3 regions of the Tardiphaga sp. 841_E9_N1_2 genome follow, and region 1 is predicted to be linked to each of the others. Evidence: predicted binding sites of a transcription regulator. Region 1 holds the regulator's gene; each other region holds the start of a gene.

Evidence for each region. The regulator HrcA, encoded in region 1, represses chaperone genes, less so after heat shock. The targets are predictions, from matches to a motif close to GTTAGCACTCNCNNNNNGNGAGTGCTAAC.
Region 2: a site for HrcA is predicted at 2,180-2,208, ahead of AB8A50_RS11080 (co-chaperone GroES). Genes of this name have one in related genera too.
Region 3: a site for HrcA is predicted at 1,063-1,091, ahead of AB8A50_RS26860 (co-chaperone GroES). Genes of this name have one in related genera too.

The regions. Positions count from the first base shown of each region.
Region 1 is NZ_JBPWQC010000001.1:4,458,595-4,464,265, forward strand. It holds gene rdgB (RdgB/HAM1 family non-canonical purine NTP pyrophosphatase) at 1-305, opposite strand, end outside; gene rph (ribonuclease PH) at 341-1,063, opposite strand; gene hrcA (heat-inducible transcriptional repressor HrcA) at 1,217-2,305, shown strand; gene grpE (nucleotide exchange factor GrpE) at 2,411-3,010, shown strand; gene pncA (bifunctional nicotinamidase/pyrazinamidase) at 3,065-3,781, opposite strand; gene AB8A50_RS21455 (hypothetical protein) at 4,039-5,457, shown strand; gene AB8A50_RS21460 (hypothetical protein) at 5,457-5,671, shown strand, end outside.
Region 2 is NZ_JBPWQC010000001.1:2,268,741-2,274,411, reverse strand. It holds gene groL (chaperonin GroEL) at 51-1,694, opposite strand; gene AB8A50_RS11080 (co-chaperone GroES) at 1,735-2,052, opposite strand; gene AB8A50_RS11075 (usg protein) at 2,472-2,756, shown strand; gene AB8A50_RS11070 (cupin domain-containing protein) at 2,864-3,412, shown strand; gene AB8A50_RS11065 (dipeptidase) at 3,514-4,575, shown strand; gene AB8A50_RS11060 (NupC/NupG family nucleoside CNT transporter) at 4,595-5,671, opposite strand, start outside.
Region 3 is NZ_JBPWQC010000001.1:5,606,646-5,612,316, reverse strand. It holds gene AB8A50_RS26870 (MFS transporter) at 1-280, opposite strand, end outside; gene AB8A50_RS26865 (hypothetical protein) at 343-870, opposite strand; gene AB8A50_RS26860 (co-chaperone GroES) at 1,182-1,478, shown strand; gene groL (chaperonin GroEL) at 1,629-3,284, shown strand; gene AB8A50_RS26850 (hypothetical protein) at 3,485-4,693, shown strand; gene AB8A50_RS26845 (META domain-containing protein) at 4,888-5,283, opposite strand; gene AB8A50_RS26840 (L-lactate permease) at 5,451-5,671, opposite strand, start outside.

The DNA of each region.
Region 1 (5,671 bases):
CCGGTGAAGTCCTTGGACTCGCCGGCCCAGCGCGCCGAGAAGATGCCGGGTGCGCCGTCGAGGGCATCGACGACGAGGCCTGAATCATCCGCGAAGGCCGGCAGTTGCGCGACATTGGCCGCGGCAATCGCCTTGATGGCGGCATTGGCCTTGAAGGTGTCGCCGGTCTCGTCGGGCTCGGCGAGGTCGAGTTCGCCGGCCGATACTGCTTCGATGCCATAGGGCGCCAGGAGATCGCGCATCTCGGCAAGCTTGCCGGGATTGTGGGTGGCGATGACGAGCTTCCCAGTGATTCGACGATGCATGATGCGAGTCTACGCCTGCTTGATGACTTGCGGAATCACGCGATGGCCATTTTCTGCAGTTCGACGAGGCGTCCGACGCCCTTTTGCGCCAGGGCCATCAGCTTCAGGAACTCGTCCTGCGTGAACGGCGTCTTCTCGGCGGTGCCCTGCACCTCGATGATGCGCCCGTCGCCGGTCATCACGAAATTGGCGTCGGTGTCGGCCTCGGAATCCTCGGCGTAGTCCAGATCAAGCACCGGTGTGCCCTGATAGATGCCGCAGGAAATTGCCGCGATATTGTCGCGCAGCACGTTGCCGCCGCCATTCTTAAACATGTTGCGGTTCTTCATCCACGAGATGCAGTCGGCCAGCGCAACCCATGCGCCGGTGATCGACGCCGTGCGGGTGCCGCCGTCGGCCTGGATGACGTCGCAGTCGATGGTGATCTGGCGTTCGCCGAGCGCTTCGAGGTCGACGGCAGCGCGGAGCGAGCGGCCGATCAAGCGCTGGATCTCGACGGTGCGGCCGCCCTGCTTGCCGGATGCGGCTTCGCGGCGGGTGCGTTCCAGCGTGGCGCGGGGCAGCATGCCGTATTCGGCGGTGACCCAGCCGCGGCCCTGGCCCTTGAGCCATGGCGGCAGGCGCTCTTCCAGCGTCGCGGTCACCAGCACATGAGTGTCGCCGAATTTCACCATGCAGGAACCTTCGGCATATTTGACCACGCCGCGTTCCAGCGACACGGCGCGCAGTTCATCGGGCGCACGACGGCTTGGCCGCATGAGAAAATCCTTCCAAATGTCCAGAGAAAGCCTGTTCGCGGTGCTTTTAGGGGCCACGGACCGCAGCGGCAAGGGCAGGGCAGGTTCCACAACCGCAATGGTGCTTGTATCCGGCCCGCCGGAGCGACAGATTAGGTCCTCAAGGAGTATCCTGTGGCCCACCACGATCCGATCGGCCTGATTTCGCCGCATGCCGGGCTCGCCCAGCTCAATGAGCGATCGCGTGAGATCTTCCGGCAGATCGTCGAGAGCTATCTCGCCACGGGCGAACCCGTCGGTTCGCGCAATATTTCGCGCCTGATCACGGTTCCGCTGTCGCCGGCGTCGGTCCGCAACGTGATGTCGGACCTGGAGCAGCTCGGCCTGATCTATGCGCCGCACACCTCTGCCGGACGGCTTCCGACCGAACTCGGACTGCGGTTTTTCGTCGATGCCTTGATGCAGGTCGGTGACCTCACCGAGCCGGAGCGGCAGTCGATCCAGCAGCAATTGTCCTCGGTGGGGCGCTCGCAGACGGTGGAGGCGGCGCTCGGCGAGGCGCTGACGCAGTTGTCCGGCCTGACCCGCGCGGCGGCGGTGGTTCTGACCGCCAAGTCCAATGTGCGGCTGAAACACATCGAATTCGTCCGTCTGGAGCCCGAAAAGGCGCTCGTCGTGCTGGTCGCCGAGGATGGCCAGGTCGAAAACCGCGTGCTGACCCTGCCGCCGGGGGTGCCGTCGTCGGCGCTGAACGAGGCGTCGAACTTCCTCAATGCCCGGATTCGCGGCCGCACGCTGGCTGAGGCCCGGCTGGAGCTGGAGACGGCGCTGACCCAGAACCAGATCGAGCTCGATCAGCTGACCCAGAAGGTCATTGCCGCCGGCATTGCCAGCTGGTCGGGTGGCGAGAAGGACGATCGGCAGCTGATCGTGCGCGGCCAGGCCAATCTGCTCGAGGATCTCCACGCGCTGGAGGATCTTGAACGCGTTCGCCTCCTGTTCGACGATCTCGAAGCCAAGCGCGAGGTGATCGACCTTCTCGGCCGGGCGGAGACGGCCGAAGGTGTCCGCATCTTCATCGGCTCGGAAAACAAGCTGTTCTCGCTGTCCGGCTCGTCCACGATCATTGCGCCCTACAGCGATGGCGCCGGCCATATTGTCGGCGTTCTCGGTGTCATCGGGCCGACCCGGCTGAACTATGCGCGGGTGATCCCGATGGTAGATTACGCGGCGCGTATCGTCAGCCGCATGCTCGGGGGCTGACAGATCGGCCGAATCCGGCCGGTTGCGCTTGATTTTCGGCGCTCAAACCCCGATATCCCGCTCAGCAATCCCACCATTTTGGCGTGTTTTTGAGAAGGCAGCGTGATGACTGATTCCAATGGGCAGAACGACAATCAGGACAAGACGGCGCAGGCCGCCGATCCGGTGGTCTCCAAGCCCTACATCATGCCGGACGATCCGGAACCGAATTCAGTCGAGGCCCTGACCAAGGAAGCGGCGGAATCGCGCGATAAGATGCTGCGCACGCTGGCGGAGATGGAAAATCTGCGCAAGCGGACCCAGAAGGAAGTCGCCGACGGCCGCACCTATGCGATCGCCAATTTCGCGCGCGAAGTGCTCGATATCGCCGACAGCCTGCAGCGCGCCCTCGATGCCGTGCCTGCCGATACCAAGGCCGCCGCCGATCCGGGCCTGAAGGCGCTACTCGAAGGCGTGGAGCTCACTGAGCGTTCGCTGCTCAACACGCTGGAAAAGAACGGCGTGAAGAAGTTCGATCCGTCGGGCGAGAAGTTCGATCCGAATTTCCAGCAGGCGATGTACGAAGTGCCCGATGCTTCCGTGCCTGCGGGCACCGTCGTTCAGGTTGTGCAGGCCGGCTACACCATCGGCGAACGCGTACTGCGCCCGGCGCTGGTCGGCGTGTCGAAGGGTGGGGCCAAGGCGGCGCCTGTAGCGTCGGAGTAAAGCTGCGTAGTAAGAGCTGGATCGCCCGGTCAAGCCGGGCGATGACAGCGAGAGTTAAGCCGCCAGATCGCCTGACTGAATCCGTTTCACGCCGGCTTTGTTCATGTCGGCCCAGGCCTTGGCCAGCGAGCCCTGCGTGTCGATGCCGCGGCAGGCATCTTCGACTACATAGACATCGAAACCTGCTTTTCGCGCATCGAGCGCGGACCACGCGACACAGAAGTCGGTGGCGAGGCCGGCGATGAACACGCGCTGCAATTTGCGGGCTTTCAGATAGGCGGCGAGACCGGTGGTGGTCTTCCCGTCGGCCTCGGTGAAGGCCGAATAGCTGTCGACGTCCTTGTTGAAGCCCTTGCGCAGGATCAGCTCGGTATGCGGGATGGCGAGATCCTTCGAGAGCGCAGCCCCTTCAGTGCCCTGCACGCAGTGATCCGGCCACAGCACCTGCTTGCCGTATTTCACCTCAAGGGTCTCAAACGGCTTCTTGCCGCTGTGGCTGGATGCGAAGGAGATATGGCCCGGCGTGTGCCAGTCCTGTGTCATCACCACATCGGCGAATTTCTTCGCGATGCCGTTGATGACCGGGACGACCTTGTCGCCGTCCTTTACCGCAAGGCTGCCACCGGGCAGGAAGCAATTCTGCACGTCGATCACCAGCAGGACGGATGTGCGATCGAGGCTGACCTTGCCTGCCGCTTCGAGCGCCTTAGGCGCCATGCCGGCCGCTGTTAGCGCACCAAGTCCCACAAGAAGCTGACGTCTATCGAACATCGCAACATCTCCTGTCAGAATTTCTGCAGCAAATCAGGTCCAGGCGCTTCCGTAAAGGCGGCTCGATATGGATGGTGCGGCGGTGTCTCGCAGACCCGCGCAATGGCTTTTTAACGCGGCTCTCCTAGCGTAGCGATGGTATTGGCCGAAAGAATAAGTGCATGATGATCGATGCCGGTTTGCAACTCGGCGGCGCGACCACGCCTCGGACGCGGCTTGCGGCCATCTGGCTGATCGCCGGCGCTCTCGTCTGCGCGGTGGCCGTCGGGCTGCGCGCGGTGCTGCCGTTTAATGTCGATGTCAGCTGGTTGTTGATCGTCTGCGAACGCGTGCTCGATGGTCAGCGTCTTTATCTCGATATTCTTGAGATTAACCCCCCGATGGCCGGGGCGGTCAATATTATCGCCGTGGTACTGGGACGGCTTCTGGGATTGCGCGCCGAGCTCATGACGCTCGTGCTGGTATTCGGCCTCATCGCAGGGTCGATGGTAGTGACATGGCGGCTGCTGCGCAACTCGCGCATCCCCGGGCGCGCCGCCGCTGCTCCGCTGGCGGTTTGTGCGATCGCGGTGCTCGGCATCCTGCCAATGTACGACTTCGGCCAGCGCGAACATCTCGCCTTGCTGTTTTTGTTGCCCGCGCTGGCGGTCCTGATCCGCCGCGCCGATGGCGAGATAATCCCGCCTGGCGTGGTCGTCATCGCCGGCATCAGTGCTGCTATCACTATGTGCTTCAAACCGTATTTCGCGTTCGGCGTCGGTACAGCCGTTATCGCGGCGGCGACCAATGCACGGCAGTGGAGGATTGTTTTCGCGCCGGAGAACTGGATCGCCAGCGCACTGGTGGTGGCCTATGCACTGTGGGTCTACGTGGCCTTCCCCGCCTATTTCACCGTGATCTATCCTGTTGCCAGCGACGTGTATCGGCTGCTGACGTCGTCGTGGCTGGCGCTCGCGCTGGGCGGTGCGACGACGTTATGGCTGGTCGCCGTATTCGCCACACTGCTGTTACAGAGTCGGCGTTCAGCAGACCCGGCTCTTGTCGTGCTCCTGGCTAGCTCGCTTGGCTTTGCGATGTCCTATTTCGTTCAAAGCAGGGGTTATAACTATCACGCCTATCCGATGGTGGCGCTGGCGCTGATGGCGTTTGGTTATGCCGTCGCAACGATCGATCGCGCACGACAGCATGGGCCACGCTTGCAGGTCGGTTCGTCGGTCGCCGCTGTGGCGCTCCTCGTGAGTGCCTGCTTCTGGTTCAAGGCCAGCGTCGATGTGCGTGCACTTCAAGATGCTGTGGTAAAGCTTGGACTGCAGCGTCCGAAGATCATCATGTTGGGTGGGGCGGCGACGATTGCACATCCGCTCGTGCGCAATGTTGGCGGTGTCTGGGTGTCACGTCAGGAGGCGCTGTCGATCCGGGAGATCGTCCGCCGCGCTCGTCTGGAGCGGACGATCGACGCTGCAACATCAGCACGTTTCGATGAGTATCTGGCGGCTGAGCGAAATGGGTTGGTCGATGATATTCGCAAGCTGCCGCCGGATGTGGTGCTGATTGACGATCGCGAAGCCGACTGGAGCGCTTGGGCGCAAGCTGATCCGGAGCTGGCGCAGCTCCTGAAGTCCTATGCCCTGGTGCAGACCATCGACGGCATCGACATCCTGAAGAGGATGCCGTGATGCGCGCCACCACGCCGGGCGAAACCGCAAATACTGTTCTGCCCGGGCGGACGCTGCAGCGAAGCCGTATCCTTCCGTGGCTCGCCGTCGTCGCACTGCTGATCGTGGCGATTGTGCTGCGTCACATTCTCGCGGCCAATACGGATGTAAGCTGGCTTCTGACTGTCGGCGAGCGCGTACTCGACGGTCAGCGCCTCTATATCGATATCATCGA
Region 2 (5,671 bases), 2.2 Mb from region 1:
GGCATCGCTGCCGGGGTTCTGCATTCTGATAGTTGCTTGAAGCGTTGGACTTAGAAGTCCATGCCGCCCATGCCGCCGCCCGGAGGCATGCCGCCGCCGCCTGCGCCGCCCTTCTTGGGCAGTTCGGCAACCATGGCTTCCGTGGTGATCAGCAGGCCGGCAACCGAAGCTGCGTTCTGGATCGCTGCACGGACAACCTTGGTCGGATCGATAATGCCCTTCTTGAGCATGTCGCCGTAGGTGCCGGTCTGCGAGTCGAAGCCGTAGCTGTAGGTCGCGGTCTCGAGGACCTTGCCGACGATGACCGAACCGTCTTCGCCTGCGTTGATGGCGATCTGGCGAGCCGGAGCCGACAGGGCCTTGCGGACGATCTCGACGCCGGTCTTCTGGTCGTCGTTCGCGGTTTTGATCTTCTTCAGCTGTTCCGAAGCGCGGAGCAGAGCGACGCCGCCGCCGGGGACGATGCCTTCTTCAACCGCAGCGCGGGTCGCATGCATCGCGTCATCAACGCGGTCCTTGCGCTCCTTCACTTCGACTTCGGTCGCGCCGCCGACGCGGATGACGGCAACGCCGCCAGCCAGCTTGGCAAGACGCTCCTGCAGCTTCTCACGGTCGTAGTCCGAAGTGGTTTCTTCGATCTGCGCCTTGATCTGCGCCACGCGTGCTTCGATGTCGGCCTTCTTGCCGGCGCCGTTCACGATGGTGGAGTTTTCCTTGTCGATCATCACCTTCTTGGCGCGGCCGAGCATGGCGAGCGTGACGTTCTCGAGCTTGATGCCGAGATCTTCCGAGATCGCCTGGCCGCCGGTCAGGATCGCGATGTCCTGCAGCATGGCCTTGCGGCGATCGCCGAAGCCCGGAGCCTTGACGGCAGCGACCTTGAGGCCGCCACGCAGACGGTTGACGACGAGGGTGGCGAGAGCTTCGCCTTCGACGTCTTCTGCGACGATGACGAGCGGCTTGCCGGTCTGCACGACGGCTTCGAGCAGCGGCAGCATCTCGTTCAGCGAGGAGAGCTTCTTCTCGTTGATCAGGATGTAGGCGTCGTCGAATTCAACGCGCATCTTGTCGGCGTTGGTGACGAAGTAGGGCGAGATGTAGCCGCGGTCGAACTGCATGCCTTCGACGACGTCGAGTTCGGTTTCGAGCGACTTGGCTTCTTCAACCGTGATGACGCCCTCGTTGCCGACCTTCTTCATCGCATCTGCGAGGAACTTGCCGATTTCTGCGTCGCCGTTGGCGGAGATCGTGCCGACCTGGGCGATTTCGTCGTTCGAGGTGACCTTCTTGGAGTTCTTGACGAGGTCAGCAACCACGGCTTCCACCGCCAGGTCGATGCCGCGCTTCAGATCCATCGGGTTCATGCCGGCAGCAACCGACTTGGCGCCTTCACGGACGATCGCCTGAGCGAGCACGGTGGCGGTGGTGGTGCCGTCGCCGGCCGCGTCGGCCGACTTCGAGGCCACTTCGCGCACCATCTGGGCGCCCATGTTCTCGAACTTGTCGTCGAGCTCGATTTCCTTGGCGACGGTGACGCCGTCCTTGGTGATGCGGGGTGCGCCGAACGACTTGTCGATGACGACGTTGCGGCCCTTCGGACCGAGCGTCACCTTCACGGCGTTGGCGAGAATGTCGACGCCGCGCAGCATCTTGTCGCGGGCATCAACGCCGAATTTCACTTCTTTAGCTGACATGTTTTGCTTCCTTGAAAATCAGGATGGGTGGGAAAGGCGCTTAAGCGGCCTTCTTCTTGGCGGGAGCGGCACCTTCGAGGACGCCCATGATGTCGCTTTCCTTCATGATCAGCAGGTCCTGACCATCGATCTTGACCTCGGTGCCCGACCACTTGCCGAACAGCACGCGCTCGCCGACCTTCAGATCGATCGGGATCAGCTTGCCGGCTTCGTCGCGGCCACCCGGGCCGACGGAGACGATCTCGCCCTGGGAGGGCTTCTCTTTGGCACTATCCGGAATGATGATGCCGCCAGCGGACTTCTCTTCGGCGTCGATACGCTTGACCACAACGCGATCGTGAAGCGGACGGAATTTCATGCAGTCCTCCTAAGTTTCTGTAGATGCTTGAGAAATTTAAATTGGCAGTCTGAGCCAACAAGTGCCAGCGCAGCTGGTCCGGACATAGGCCGAACGTTCCCCACCGGCAAGGGTCTTTACCAAATATTTTGGCACTCAAATATGACGGGTGCCAGAATTGGTTAAGACCCTCCGATACCGGTTCTCGAATCCGTTAGCATCCACGGTAAGTGGCTGCTAACACTCGGCTTTCAATACATTATTAAACTTTTAAGCTTGTGATGAAGACGTTGCTTGCGTCACATTTCATGCATCGTGTTGTCACGGGCGAAGTGGAAGCCGGTTCGCTGCAGTCAGCACGGTCACAGGAGAGCAGAGCGAAGTTCGACGTCAAACCGGAATCCACTTAGCCGAATGCGCTCTGTCCATGGAGGTTGAACATGGTCTCGAGAAATGCAGTTTCTGACGATTTCAGAAAGCAGGTGCTTGGCTACGGACTGACGACGGCGCAGATTCTCTACCGCATGCCGGACCACCCCTCGCTGCTGCAGACCTATGTCTGGCAGAACTATGATTTGTTTCCGAAGTTTCCCGCGCTGAAGGATTTCCTGGATTTCTGGCAGGAGAAGCTTGATGGCCCGCTCTTTGCGGTCACCGTCGCGCATTCGAAACTGATCAAGCCGGCCGAGCTTCGTGCCGTGGATGGCGTCTTCCGGTTGCACTAGTCCGCGCCTCTCAACGCGCCGGATGAATTGCCGCTGTGCTGAACTACAGCTAGGTTCCCGGACGCGCTGGCCGTTTGTTAGGCATTGCGCCGGGTGGGAAACACGACATGGCGAAGCTGAAGCGAACGTCAAAGAGCGCGGCGAAAACGGCTGTGACGAAGAAGCCTGCGACACGGGTGGTAGCGAAAGCAGCAAAAAAGCTCGCTGTTGGCAAGCCGGCCAAGGCGAGTACAAAAGCTGTCGCCAAGGCCGCGGCGAAACCCGGCCCGCGCCGCAAGCAGCGCGTCGCGATCAGCCACTATCAGGAAGAAGCATTTCTCGGCGACGGCCTGCGTGCCTACGCAAAGTATCGCGATCTCGGCGTTGCCGCTGCGACCGGCGGTTTGGCGCACGCGCATGTCATCCGGCTGATCGGACCTTGCGATCCGAAAGAGGTCTCCAAGCTTCACTATCACGATGCCGAGTTTCAGCTGGTCTATGTGCTGAACGGCTGGGTGAAGGCCTATATGGAAGGCGAGGGCGAGATGACCATGCGTCAGGGGTCATGCTGGACCCAGCCGCCACGCATCAGGCATCTGATCCGTGATTACTCCGACAATTGCGAACTGCTGGAAGTGATCCTTCCGGCGGAGTTCAAGACGGTGGAAGTCCGGTAGTTCGCGTGCGGAAATGCGACGCGTGCCTTGTTCGCGCGTCGCAGTGGCGTTGAATCAGCTATGCTGAGCCCGTCGCTGCCCTGGCCCTCAACGAGTATCTCATGACTGCATCCGTTCCGGTTTTCGACGGTCACAACGATGTGCTGCTGCGGCTGTACAAATCGCAATCGCACGATCCGGTATCCGACTTCCTGACCGGGGAAGCCGCCGGTCACATCGACCTGCCGAAAGCGAAGGCCGGCGCGTTCGTCGGCGGGCTGTTCGCGCTGTATTCGCCGGCGGCTCAGGCGTCATCGGGATTCATGGCGCAGATGACGGGCGGACGCTACGCCGTGCCGCTCCCCGAGCCGCTGACGATGGACGAGGCGCGCAATTCCGTCGTCGCCGAACTGGCCATCCTGCTGCAGCTCGAACGCGCTTCCGCAGGCGCGGTGGCGATCTGCACCACCACCGCCGAAATCCGGTCCGCCATTGAGCGCAAGGCGCTGGCCGTGGTGGTCCATCTGGAAGGCGCGGAGGCCATCGACGCCGAGCTCAGATTCCTCGACGTTCTCTATGCGGCGGGGTTGCGGTCGATCGGGCCGGTGTGGAGCCGGACCAACATCTTCGGCCATGGCGTGCCGTTTCACTTCCCGTCCGGGCCCGATCTCGGCGACGGTCTCACCGCGGCCGGCGAGCGGTTGATCGGCGCCTGCAATGACCTGAAGATTCTGGTCGACCTGTCGCACATCACCGAGAAGGGTTTTTGGGACGTGGCGCGGCTGTCGAAGGCGCCGCTGGTGGCGACCCATTCCAATGCCCATGCGCTGTGCCCGTCGCCGCGCAATCTCACCGACAAGCAGCTCGCCGCGATCCGCGACACCGGCGGCATGGTCGGCCTGAATTTCGCGACCTGCTTCCTGCGCCCCGACGGCAGCATGCGGCCCGACACCGGCATCGAGCTGATGGTGCAGCAGATCGACTATCTGCTGGAGAAGCTGGGCGAGGATCACGTCGGGCTGGGATCGGATTTCGACGGCGCGGTGGTGCCCGAGGCCATCGACTCCGCCGCGGGCCTGCAGGTGCTGTTCGTGGCCTTGCGCGCCAAGGGCTATTCCGAGACGCTGCTCGGCAAGCTCGGCGCGGGCAACTGGCTCGATCTGCTGCAGCGGACGATCGGCTGACCGGCGCTGGCGGCGTGTCTCAGGTGAGCATGCCGACGATCGCGCCCATCAGGCAGGTCGTCAGCGTCCCCGAGACGATCGACTTCACGCCGAGCGCGTTGATTTCGTTACGACGTTCCGGCGCCATGGTGCCCAGGCCTCCGATCATAATTCCGAGGCTGGCAAAATTTGCAAATCCGCACAGCGCATAAAGCATGATGAGGCGCGAGCGTGCATCCAGCGCATCGGGACCGAGCTTCGCCAATTGAACATAGGCGATCAACTCGTTGAGGATCGTCTTGACGCCCATCAGCGAGCCCGCGGTCAGCGCCTGGTCCCACGGCAGGCCCATCAGCCAGCACACCGGTGCCATCACGTAACCCAGCATGCGCTGCACGGACAGTGTGTTGCCTCCCACGGTGGGCATCATCATGAGGATCGCGTTCATGAGATACATCAGCGCCACGAAGACCAGCAGCAGGGCGATGATGTTGACGAGCAGTTCGATGCCTGCACTCGTGCCCTTGACGATCGCATCTATCGTACTCGTGGCCGATGCGTCCGGATTGGCGAGCAATCCACCGGTGCGACGATCCTCCGTCTCTGGCACCATGATCAGGCTGACAAGGATCGCAGCTGGCGCCGAGAGCACGGAAGCAATCACGAAATGCGCCGACGCATCGGGAATCAGTGGCGCCATGAAAGTGGCGTAGAGCACCAGCACGGTACCGGCGATCCCCGCCATGCCGCCCGTCATCACCAGAAACAGTTCGCTGCGCGTGAGCTGCCCGAGGTAAGGGCGAATAAACAACGGGGCTTCGACCATGCCCAGAAAGATGTTCGCGGCCGTTGACAGCCCGACCGCGCCTCCGATGCCGAGCGTGCGTTCAAGCAGCCACGCCATGCCGCGCACGATCGGCGGCAGGATACGCCAGTAGAACAACAGGCTGGTCAGCACGTTGATGACCAGCACCACGGGGAGTGCCTGCAGTGCGAGCACGAAATCCGCGCCGGGATTCTTGAGATCGAACGGTAGTGCGCCGCCGCCGAGATAACCGAACACGAAGGAGGTGCCGGCGCGCGACGCTGCGGCGATGGTGCTGACAGCATCGTTGAT
Region 3 (5,671 bases), 1.1 Mb from region 1:
CGAGACCCAAGGCACCGGCCAATGCGCCCGATGCCATGACGACATTGCCGCCGTGGCGGTCGATCAATCCACCAACCACCGGCGACAGCAGTCCCGATACGATCAGCCCCAGCGAAAAGCCCGCCATGCCGAAGGCCAGCGACCAGCCATGTGCCGCCGTGACATGCGGCATGGTCAGCACCGGTGGATAGATCAGGATGCCCCAGGTCAGGATCTGGGTGAATGCCAGCACGAGGACCGCGCGGCCCGGTCCGAAAACGAGGTCGCGCAATCGGTGCATGGGCTCACGTCTTCAAGGGAGTGGCGGGACCCGCCTTACACCTCAGGTCAGGCCTTGTCAGGTCAGGCCTTGGGTGCGCAACGGACATAGACCATGTTGCCGTAGCGAACCGCAGCGTCCTTGTCGATGAAGCGCGTGACGAGAATCCGACCGTCGAAGGAGACGATCTCGCGATCCTTCTCACCACCGGCGGGACCGGGCGGGCCGATATAGTTCTTGCCGCTCGGCGAGCCCTTGAGGCGCAGTTCCTGCGGCGTCGCCTCGTCGGCGAGATGCATGATGACGCCGCCGGTGGCGCCCTGGCCGATGATATAGGGCTGCTTGCACTGGCCGCGCGCGGCATTCTCGGTGCGAACGCGATCGTTGGGATTCATGTAGGACGCCAGACCCCAGCGGCCGACGAGTTCTTCCGAGCGGATCGAGGCTGGCAGTTCCGGCGCCGGCGGGGGCTCCGGCGGCGGTGTCGGCTGCGAGTTCCCAAAGCTGAACCCGCCCAATCCACCAGACGTGCCGCACCCGCCCAATGACAGCGCCAAAGTTGAAACGATCGCCAGATGGGCAACCGTGCGGGCGTAGCGTGACCTGATCATATCATCCCCTAGAGCAAATTCCCCGGCTGCCCGTCCCGGCAGCCAAGCGCAAAACACCTGACGGCGCAATGAGGTCGGCAGAATTACGCCGACTCTCCATTATGGTTTCCAGATCATCCTATATTGGCCTCACCAAGGCCTTAAGGCCTCGCTTGACTCAAAAAGCGTCTGGCCATATTTCCCGGACGCTCAATTAGCACTCCCGGAGCGCGATTGCTAAGGGAATGAGCCGGCCGCCCTGAGCGTTCCGGCTGGATTCCCGCCCGCCTCCGAGATGGCAACGAAATCGCAAACCCTAAAGGGACACTCCCATGGCCAAGACCAAATTCCGCCCGCTGCACGACCGCGTCGTCGTCAAGCGCATCGTCGCCGACGAGAAGACCAAGGGCGGCATCATCATCCCGGACAGCGCCAAGGAAAAGCCGTCTGAAGGCGAAGTCGTCGGTGTCGGCCCTGGCGGCCGCGACGAAGCCGGCAAGCTGATCCCGATCGACATCAAGGTCGGCGACAAGGTTCTGTTCGGCAAGTGGTCGGGCACCGAGATCAAACTCGACGGCGAAGAACTCCTCATCATGAAGGAGTCGGACATCATGGGCGTGATCGCTTAAAGGCGGTCCGCTCTCCAAACACTCGGACGTCTTGCCCGGACTTGATCCGGGCATCCATCTGGCTTCTTCGCAGGAAGATGGATGGCCGGGTCAAGCCCGGCCATGACAGCGTTTTAATTTCAAATTCCCATCACTTGGAGCACCATCAACATGGCAGCCAAAGACGTTAAATTCTCCGGAGACGCGCGCGATCGCATGCTGCGCGGCGTCGACATTCTCGCCAACGCCGTCAAGGTCACGCTCGGTCCGAAGGGCCGCAATGTCGTGATCGAGAAGTCGTTCGGCGCTCCGCGTATCACCAAGGACGGCGTCACCGTCGCCAAGGAGATCGAGCTCGAGGACAAGTTCGAGAACATGGGCGCGCAGATGCTGCGCGAAGTCGCCTCGAAGACCAACGACACCGCAGGCGACGGCACCACCACCGCCACCGTGCTGGCCCAGGCCATCGTCCGTGAAGGCGCCAAGTCGGTTGCTGCCGGCATGAACCCGATGGACCTCAAGCGCGGCATCGATATCGCCGTCGCCGCCGTCATCAAGGACATCACCAAGCGCGCCAAGCCGGTTGCGTCTTCGGCTGAAGTCGCTCAGGTCGGCACCATCTCCGCCAACGGCGACGCCGCCATCGGCAAGATGATCGCCCAGGCGATGCAGAAGGTCGGCAACGAAGGCGTCATCACGGTTGAAGAGAACAAGTCGCTCGAGACCGAAGTCGACATCGTCGAGGGCATGAAGTTCGATCGCGGCTACCTGTCGCCCTACTTCGTCACCAATGCCGAGAAGATGACCGCCGAGCTCGAGGACGTGTATGTCCTGCTCGTCGAGAAGAAGATCTCCAGCCTGCAGGCCATGCTGCCGGTGCTCGAAGCCGTGGTGCAGTCGGGCAAGCCGCTGCTGATCATCGCTGAAGACGTCGAAGGCGAAGCCCTCGCCACCCTCGTCGTCAACCGCCTGCGCGGTGGCCTCAAGGTTGCTGCCGTCAAGGCACCGGGCTTCGGCGATCGCCGCAAGGCGATGCTGGAAGACCTTGCGATCCTGACCGGCGGTCAGCTCGTCTCGGAAGATCTCGGCATGAAGCTGGAAAGCGTCACGCTCGCCATGCTCGGCCGCGCCAAGAAGGTCGTGATCGACAAGGAAAACACCACCGTCGTCAACGGCGCTGGCAAGAAGCCGGCCATTGAGGCCCGCGTCAACCAGATCAAGGCACAGATCGAGGAAACCACCTCGGACTACGACCGTGAGAAGCTGCAGGAGCGTCTGGCCAAGCTGGCTGGCGGCGTTGCCGTCATCCGCGTCGGCGGCGCGACCGAAGTCGAAGTGAAGGAAAAGAAGGATCGCGTGGATGACGCGCTGAACGCCACCCGCGCGGCCGTTCAGGAAGGCATCGTCCCCGGTGGCGGTACTGCGCTTCTGCGCGCCAAGAAGGCCGTCGGCCGTCTCACCAACGAGAACGCCGATGTGCAGGCCGGTATCAACATCGTGCTGAAGGCGCTGGAAGCTCCGATCCGCCAGATCGCCGAAAACGCCGGCGTTGAAGGTTCGATCGTGGTCGGCAAGATCCTGGACGAGAAGTCCGAGACCTTCGGCTTCGACGCGCAGACCGAAACCTATGTCGACATGGTCGCCAAGGGCATCATCGATCCGGCCAAGGTGGTGCGTACTGCACTGCAGGACGCCGCCTCGGTTGCCGGCCTGCTGGTCACCACCGAAGCCATGGTCGCCGAACTGCCGAAGGAAGCTGCACCGGCGATGCCGGGCGGTGGCGGCGGTATGGGTGGCATGGGCGGAATGGGAGGCATGGGCTTCTAAGCCCTGCTTTCACGCTCAACTGCATTGTGATCGAAGGCCGCCTCCGGGCGGCCTTCTTTTTTGCCCTGATACAATGCGCCCGCGACTTATGGCCTTTCGCCTTGGTCGCGGTTCTGATTCAATCCCGTGATTAATCTCGCATGGGCGGAATCAGATAAATCCGCCCGGAGACACGTCGATAACGTCCAGGGACTTTTGAAATGCGCGCGCTTCATCTTTGTCTGCTCGGCCTTACGGTCACCGCCTCGGTTGGGACCGTCCACCACGCCTTCGCGCAGGTGAAAGCCGCGCCGAAGAGCCAGCCGGCAGGCCCCGAGACGCGCTATTTCACCTCGATCGACGGCGTCATGAACGGCAATGCCGACGTGATCCTCCGGGAGACGCGGCAGGGCAAGGCCGTCACGGCCGCGACGCTTGATGTCTGCTATCCCGCCGAGAAGGGCAGCGACCGCAAGGATCGCTTCGTCGCCAATCTCACGGTCAGCGGGTCGACGCTGACCGGCGCAACGCAGACCCAGGTCGACAAGCTGCCGGTGACCATCAAGCTGAACCGCCGGCCGACCGGCGACACGTTCGAATTCAAGGGACAGATCTCGGTCGGCCAGACCAACAACAACGTGACGTCTTCGGACAATTCGGATCAGAGCGAGAAGGAATTCCAGGACAATCAGTCCACCGACGACAATATCGCGCCCGCGCCGAAGGATTTCACCGAAGTCTCTCCAGAAGCCATCGCGGTGAAGATCAAGCTCGAAGCCGCACTCGATTTCGTCCGCACGCTGCGCGGGCAGAATGTCGAAGTCGCGTTGAACAGCCTGGCCGTATCGTGCGATGCACTGCGCGCCGGCGAGCAGGTCATCAGCCTCGCCATCGATCCGGAACGCGCCGCGGCTTTCGTCGCCAAAACCAAGACCTATCCCGGCGTCGTCAATGTCGGCTGGACCACGGGCGCTATCGACATGGATCGTACCGTACGCTTTGCGGCAGCCGACTGGCGCGATGGCGACAAGATCAATCGCGACAAGGTTGCTACGGCGCTGGCGAATGTGCTCGCCAGGACCATGTCGGGCAAACCTGCCACCACGTCATGGGACGACGAGACCGGAAAGCTCAAGCTGACCTTCAAGCGCCCGAGTCAGGTTCTGCCCGCGCTCGAATTGACGGAGACGGTCGAGGTCAACGCGATCATCGCTCCCGACAAGCCCGGCACGACGGATAAGCTGATCCTGTGGGTCAGCACGCCGTCAGTAACAACCGCGGATGAGAACTCGGGCGCGAAGCTGGCTCTCGCGGATTCGCCGACGGCCGATGAAGAGAGCGATCCGCGCGACGACAACGGCGCGGTTGCAGCTGTCGCGGCGGAGTTCAAGGCACAGCGTTGGGATGCGGACAATTCGAACTGGAAGTGAGCGCCGCTACCTCCCCTCTCCCCTTGTGGGAGAGGGTGCCTGAGCGAAGCGAAGGCGGGAGAGGGGTAGCAGCAAAACTCAGCGCCTGTGGCACCCCTCTCCCGTCTCGAACGCACTTCGTGCGTTCGATCCACCCTCTCCCGCAAGGGGAGAGGGAAAGGAAGAAAGCTTCGCTACCAACGCAGCTTAAGCTATCAATTCGTATTCAGCCGAAACCGCAGCGACTTCGGCCCAACGAACGTCACTGCATCACCGCGCCGCTGCCAGTTGGTGGCCGCGCCGAGATCGGCGATCAACTGATCGTCCATCGCGGCCTGTGCGTCCGAGCAACTGCGGTTCTCCATCGCGCCGGCGACGAAGACGACGGTGTTGCCAGCGACCGAGAACTGCCCCTTGCCGCCCTTGCACCACAACTCCACCCGCGCCTCGCCGGCCTCGCCGATTTCCAGATTGGGAATCCGCTTCGAGCCGGGCTGACGCTGTGCATCCAGAGTCATTTCCATGCCGAATGGAAACTCTTCGGCGGCATGCGCAGGGACGGCAATCAGAAACGCAGCGCCGGCAAGAGCGGCCCGCAGCAAAGTGGTCATGGCAGTCATATGAATTCTCGGCGTGATGGGATCGGCGACAATGGCCGCGGTTCTACGCGCGGCCGCGACGGTTGACCAGAACCGTCGGGAAACAATATGGCGCGACAACGAAAAATCCCCGCGGCCTTGCAGCCGCGGGGATTCGTCATTGATTCCTTGCGTGCGCCCTACGGCGCCAGGACCATCAGCGTGAACGGATAGACATAGGCCTGCAGCATCACGAACAGGCCGACCATGCAGGCCAGCACGATCGAGTGCCAGAACACGAAGCGCAGGATCGTGCCCTCATGCCCGAACCAGTTGGTTGCGGTGGAGGCCACAACGATCGATTGCGCGTCGATCATCTTGCCCATCACGCCGCCGGACGAGTTCGCCGCGCTCATAAGGA